2 linked regions of the Flexivirga oryzae genome follow. The protein of the gene in region 1 interacts with the protein of each later gene in a pairwise test. Links are inferred from orthologs where the notes say so. Each region holds a gene or a part of one and is shown on either strand. Other genes may lie near its edges.

Region 1 (3,273 bases):
GACCGCAACCGTGAAGATGGCTGCCGCGACGATCAGCGCTGCACGGGTGCCCGCGACGGTCGCGAGCAGCCCGGCCAGCGGCGCCACGACGACGACCACGGCCCGGTTGAACGCGTGCATGGTGATGTTCGTGCGGGCCTGGAGGTGGTCCGGCGTCATGGTCTGCCGGTATGCCATCTCGTGCGAGTTGCTCGCACCCATCGCGACACCGTGCAGGCCCTGCCCGAGTGCGAGGATCGCGGCCACGTGCCAGCCGCCAGCCGTCGCGGCGAGTGCCATCACCAGCACCCCTGCGATCGTCACGAACTGGGTGGCGATGACGGTGCGTCCGGTCCCGAGTCGCCGACCGACGACCGTGGTCACCGCCGCCCCGACGACCGCACCGACGCCTGCGACGGCGGTGGTGATGCTGAACTGGATGACCGAGAGATGCAGGGTCTGCAGCCCGTAGGTGGGCACGACGACGCCGAGGATCGCGTTGGCCGCGAACCACACATGCGTGTTGATCGCGTTCGCTCGCAGATGCGGGCCGCGGTAGATCCAGCCGATCCCGTCGCGGATCTCGCTGCGTACGTTGCGTCGTGCGGCCGCGGGCTGCGTCCGCGGCTCCTCGATCCGCAGAGAGGCCATCATCGCCGCGGAGAACAGGTAGCTCAGCGCGTCGATGAGGACCGCGAACGGAGCACCGACCACCCGGATCAGGACTCCCGCCAGCGCCGGGCCCGCCGTCTGCGCAACGGCATCCGAGCCGTCCAGGAAGGCGTGACCGCGTTGCAGCTGCGCCAGCGGTATGACGCGGGGCAGGACCGCCATGGACGCCGCCGCGTTGACGAGCGTCGTTGCGCCATACAGGAACACGAGCGCAGCGAGCACCGGCACGGACAGCACCCCGGCGACCCACGCGAGCGGGACCAGGGTGAGCAGCACACCGGCCGCCAGGTCGGTGACGACCATGACGGGCTGTCGCCGCCGGCGCTCGACCCACGCCCCCGCGACGAGTCCGAAGAGCAAGTAGGGCAACCAGCGGCACGAGTTCACCCAGCCGACGTCCTGCGCGTTGCCGTGCAGTGTGACCAGGATCAGCACCTGCAGGGCGAGCAGGGTGACGTACGTGCCGAACGACGACACCGTCTCGCCGATCCACAATCGCCAGAAGGCGGTTGGCAGCCCGGGTTTGCCCCTGGCCCGCTCCCCCTCCGACATCGGTCCACTGTATAGAGCGGTCGGCGTCGGCCGGGAAGGTCAGCCTTGGCTTGCTTGCGCGCGGTCCGGAAGTGGGAAATTCTGGACTCTGTACAGATAAGGCGAAAGGCGACAGTAATGGCAACCACCAAGTCCTCCTCCACCACCACGACGTCCGAGTTGGCCTCCGGAGCCGCACAGTTCCTCACGCCGGTCGTCATCGATCTCGAAGCGCTCGTCGTCAACGGCAAGCAGGCCCACTGGCACGTCCGCGGCGGCAGCTTCATCGGCATCCACGAGCTGCTCGACGGCGTCGTGTCGCACGCCCAGGATTATGCGGACACGGCCGCGGAGCGCGTCGTCGCGCTCGGGCTGCCGCTCGACTCCCGACTGCAGACGGTCGCGGAGAAGAACACCCTTCCGGCACTGTCCGAGGGCTTCCAGCAGTGGCCGGCTACCGTGGCCGAGGTGATCGCGCAGATCGACGCCGCACTGGTGACCGTCCGGGCCGCGATCAAGGGCCTCGACGAGGTCGACCTGGCCAGCCAGGACGTGGCGATCGAGATCGAGCGCGGACTGACCAAGGACCGCTGGCTGCTCGAGGCGCACAACGCGAGCTGAGCAGGCACCACCACCACGGATCAGGGCGGGCGGCCAGTGGCCGCCCGCCCTGCCGCGTTCCGCAGAATGGGACCCGGGTTTTAGGTAAGGCTTGGCTAAGTTACAGTGGTGCCATGAATCGCCACCGTCGGGGTCCGTCGACCCACGTGCTGATCGCCGGCGACGAGCGCGACCTGGAGGTCGTCGCACAACTCGTCGCCGCGTTGCCCGCTGACGCCTTCGGCCAAGTGCTGATCGAGACGCCGATCGAGTCGGGGCCGCCGGCACTCTCGACGCCGGACCGGGTCACCGTGCAGTGGCTGCCGCGCACGGCCGACGCCGCACCCGGTGGGCGCCTCGCCGAGAGCCTCACCTGCTGGGCACGTGAATGGCTGGTCGAGGGGGACCGCCACCTGAACAGGTGCCATCACCTGTTCATCGGCGCCGCGGGCGTCCGGGCCGTCGAGGTGGTGCGCGAGGTGCTGTTCGTCGACGAGTGTCACCACCTGGAGTCGCTCGGCGACATCGTGGTGACCCGGTCGGGCGCGATCGGCTGACCGTAACGGTCCGCTCGCCTGCCCCGCGTCGGCCCTCGTCCGACCTGACTGACTGCTCGCTGGTATGACGGGAGCATCCGCGAACGTTGCGGTGTGACGGAGCAACCATCGACAGGCAGGCAGTGACCGATGAGCACCGGCGAGGAACGTGCGGCGGCGGCACTGACCGCTGCCGGTATCGACCATGAGATCGTTCGGCACGGACCGGTCCCGTCGTTGGCCGAGGCGGCCGCGGTCCGCGGCATCGAGCCGGCCCAGATCGCGAAGACGATCGTGGTCCGCCGCGACGAGGACGACTTCCTCTTCGTGCTGGTACCGGGCGACCGGAAGATCTCCTGGCCGAAACTGCGCGACCTGCTCGGCGTCAAACGACTCTCGATGCCGGACGCAGCGACGGCTTTCGACGTGACCGGCTACGAACGCGGGACCATCACGCCCTTCGGCGCTGCACAGGCCTGGCCGGTGATCGCGGACTCCCGTGTCACGGGCACGATTTCGATCGGCGGCGGTGGCCACGGCGTCTCGGCGACGGTGACCGCCGAGGACGTCATCCGGGCCCTGCATGCCCGGGTCGCCGATGTCACGGACCCGATGACGTGACACCGAGTCGCGCGGCGAGGTTGACCCACGTGCTGGTGACTTCCATGCCGAGGCCGGTGTAGAGGCCGAGGGCGCCGGTTCGCGAGTCGGTCGACAGCTCGAAGCCGGTGGCGCCGTGCGTCCGGCCGATCTCGAAGACATCGGCGAGCAGTGCGCGCGCGTGTCCCTGACGCCGAGCGTCGGCGCGGACGGCGAGACGGTCGACATACACCGACCCGTGGTTGCTGTCGATGACCGAGAACACAGCAGCGACAACCTCCTCCTCCCCGGTCGGGGCGTCCCGGCACAGGACTCGCATGTGCCAGTCCGCGAAACCGGGCCGTTCGTATGTCTG
Region 2 (3,282 bases), on another replicon or contig:
AACTCGATGCTGGTCATGACATCCTCTCCTTCTCCTCGCGCTGGTAGAGCGTCGGAATCACCGGCTCGCCGCGGGACATCTGCCGGGCCGTGGGCGGTAGCTCTCCCCGAGAGGTCGTGTGCCGCTTGCGGGCGTCGTCGAGGGTGCCGGTGAACACCCGCTCACCGTGCTCCACGAGGGGCACCAGCAGGGTCCGGTCGTCAGCACTCGTCCTGAGCCCCGTCGAAGGGTCGTTGGCCGCTGCGGCACCGATGCCGATCACCTCTGCCTCTGCGACGCCGCGTGGATCGCGTCGTCGGAACGCGTACTTGCGCCCACCGATGCTCGTCTTGTCCTTGCTCTTCTTCGCCACGCCCAGCAGTTCGCCGGAGGAGTCCTCCCGGGCGACGAGCTTGTAGACCAGACCGGCGGTGGGAGCGCCCGAACCCGTGACCAGCTGGGTGCCGACGCCGTAACCGTCGACCGGCCCGGCCTGCAGCGCGGCGATCGCGAACTCGTCCAGGTCGGAGGTGACCACGATCCTGGTGCTGGTCGCACCGAGCGAGTCGAGTTGCTCGCGCACCTCGCGCGCCTGCTGCAGCAGGTCGCCGGAGTCGAGCCGGACCGCGCCGAGCTGCGGACCGGCGATCTCGATGGCCAGGTTGACCGCGTTGGTCACGTCGTAGGTGTCCACCAGCAGCGTCGTGTCGGTGCCGAACGTGTCCACCTGCGACTGGAACGCGGCGCGCTCGTCGTCGTGCAGCAGGGTGAACGCGTGCGCCGCGGTGCCGGTGGTCGGCACGCCGTACCTGCGGCCCGCCTCGAGGTTGGACGTCGTGGTGAAGCCGGCGATGTATGCCGCCCGCGCGGCCGCGATCGCGGCCTCCTCATGGGTACGCCGGGAGCCCATCTCGATGCACGGCCGGTCCTCGGCGGCCGCCGTCATCCGGCTGGCCGCCGACGCGATCGCCGTGTCGTGGTTGAGGATCGACAGCACCAGCGTCTCCAGGACCACCGCCTCGGCGAAGGTCGACTCGATGATCAGCATCGGGGAGCCGGGGAAGTAGACCTCGCCCTCGGCATACCCCCAGACGTCGCCGGTGAAGCGGTAGGACGACAGCCACTCCAGGGTCGGCTCGTCCACCACCTTGTGCTCGCGCAGGAACGACAGCTCGGCGTCACCGAAGCGGAAGTCGGCGAGCGCGTCCAGCAGGCGGCCGGTGCCGGCGACCACGCCGTAGCGCCGTCCGTCGGGTAGGCGGCGGCCGAACGCCTCGAACACGCTGCGTCGTCCCGCGGTGCCGTCGCGGAGTGCGGCGCTGAGCATGGTCAGCTCGTAGTGGTCGGTCAGCAGCGCGGTGGACACGCCGGCGGATGTCGTCACGTGCGTCACTGTAGGGCAGCCTCGCGGTCCACCGCTGCTCTTGCCTATCGTTGAGACCGTGTCTGTTGCGCCTCCGGAGCATGCCTCGCCCGACGTCGACCTCGACGCCGACGCGGTCGCGGAGACCGACAAGCCCTGGGTGACCATCGTCTGGAACGATCCGGTCAACCTGATGTCCTACGTCTCGTGGGTCTTCCAGAGCTATTTCGGCTACCCGAAGGCCAAGGCCGAGAAGCTGATGATGACCGTGCACCGGGAGGGCAAGGCGGTCGTGTCGTCCGGGCCGCGTGAGCGGATGGAGACCGACACCGAGGCGATGCAGGGTTACGGCCTGTGGGCAACGTTCGAGAAGGACACCTGAACCATGGCGACCGCCTTCAAACGCAAGGGTTCCCGCATCGTCGCCCGGCTGGACGACAACGAACGCGCCATCGTGCGCGAGCTGCTGGACCAGACCCGGCAGCTGCTCGAGCCCAGCGGCGGCAGCAGCGGTGACCCGGTGGAGGACCTGCTCGCCGGTCTCGGGTCGGCCCCCGACCCGGAGGAGGTCGCGGGTCGCGACCCGGCGCTGGCCCGGCTGCTGCCCGACGGCCACCGCGGTGACCCCGAGGTGGCGGCCGAGTTCCGCGCGCTCACCGAGCACGGTCTGCGGCAGCGCAAGACCGCCAACCTGTCGACGGCGATCGAGGCGCTGGACCAGCCGGCCCACCGCGACAGGCTGGAGCTGGACGTCGGGCAGGCGCAGGCGCTGCTGATCGGGCTGGCGGACGTCCGCCTCGCGCTGGGGGAGCGCCTGGAGCTGCGCAGCGACGAGGACAGCGAGCGGCTGCAGCAGGAGCTCGCGCAGGCGGCGGTGGACGGATCGCAGGATCCGCGGGTGGTCATCGGCCTGTACTACGACTTCCTGACCTGGATGCAGGAGTCACTGGCCGGTGCGATGTTGTAGGGGGCAAGTAGCATCTGGGGCATCATGAGCGAGTCTGAAACCGTCCGCAAGCCCCGCCTCCGCGTCGCGCCGTCGCCCACCGGCGACCCGCACGTCGGCACGGCATACGTCTCGATCTTCGACCTGGCCTTCGCGCGCCAGCAGGGTGGCAGCTTCATCCTGCGCATCGAGGACACCGACCGCACCCGCTTCCAGGCGGACAGCGAGCAGCAGCTCTACGACACGCTGCACTGGCTGAACCTCGACTGGGACGAGGGGCCGGACAAGGACGGCCCGTTCGCGCCGTACAAGCAGTCCGAGCGACTGGACACCTACCAGCCGTATGTCGAGCAGCTCATCGCCGACGGGCACGCCTACCACTGCTGGTGCTCCAGCGAGCGGTTGAAGGAGATGCGCGAGGTCCAGCAGAAGACCAAGCAGCCCACCGGCTACGACCGGATGTGCCTGGGCAAGACCAAGGAGGAGCGGTCGCAGCTGCCCGGCTTCACCGAGACGCCGGTCGTGCGCATGCTCATCCCGGACGACGTGCCGCTGGCGTTCGACGACCTCATCATGGGGCCGACCAAGGCCCCCAAGCCCGACGACCAGGTGATCCTCAAGGCGGACGGCTTCCCGACCTACCACCTGGCGGTCGTGGTCGACGACCACCTGATGGAGATCACCCATGTGGTGCGGGGGCAGGAGTGGATCTCCTCAACCCCCAAGCACATCCTGCTCTACCAGTGGCTGGGCTGGGAGGCGCCGCAGTTCGCGCACATCCCGTTGCTGCGTGACGAGAAGAAGGCCAAGATCTCCAAGCGCAAGAGCCCGTGGGCCAAGCTCACGTGGTTCCAGGAGCAGGGTTATCTCCCGGAGGCGCTGGTCAACTTCCTTGCATTGCAAGGGCATCCGCCGATCATCGAGGAAGATGGGTCGGAGCGGGAGACGTTCAGCTTCGAAGAGTTCAGCAAGCACTTCGACTGGCACAAGATCA

The links.
Region 2: the proteins of FHU39_RS19105 (region 1) and clpS interact in binary tests that used the Escherichia coli proteins (3 or more experiments, as listed by UniProt). The link is inferred for Flexivirga oryzae from one-to-one orthologs.

Annotation. Positions count from the first base shown.
Region 1 is NZ_JACHVQ010000003.1:463,714-466,986, reverse strand. The notes cover bases 104-3,061. They hold FHU39_RS19105 (Dps family protein), read left to right. Parts: upstream 104-1,320; coding sequence 1,321-1,803; downstream 1,804-3,061. Other genes in these bases: FHU39_RS19090 (GNAT family N-acetyltransferase), read right to left, coding at 2,920-3,061; FHU39_RS19095 (aminoacyl-tRNA deacylase), read left to right, coding at 2,469-2,939; FHU39_RS19100 (SIP domain-containing protein), read left to right, coding at 1,917-2,339; FHU39_RS19110 (MFS transporter), read right to left, coding at 104-1,203. In the rest of the region: more of FHU39_RS19110, read right to left, coding at 1-103; more of FHU39_RS19090, read right to left, coding at 3,062-3,273.
Region 2 is NZ_JACHVQ010000001.1:893,404-896,685, forward strand. Bases 106-3,072 are described here. They hold clpS (ATP-dependent Clp protease adapter ClpS), read left to right. Parts: upstream 106-1,421; coding sequence 1,422-1,724; downstream 1,725-3,072. Other genes in these bases: FHU39_RS04010 (nicotinate phosphoribosyltransferase), read right to left, coding at 106-1,306; FHU39_RS04020 (DUF2017 domain-containing protein), read left to right, coding at 1,728-2,309; gltX (glutamate--tRNA ligase), read left to right, coding at 2,334-3,072. In the rest of the region: FHU39_RS04005 (GNAT family N-acetyltransferase), read right to left, coding at 1-17; more of FHU39_RS04010, read right to left, coding at 14-105; more of gltX, read left to right, coding at 3,073-3,282. UniProt on the Escherichia coli protein: Involved in the modulation of the specificity of the ClpAP-mediated ATP-dependent protein degradation.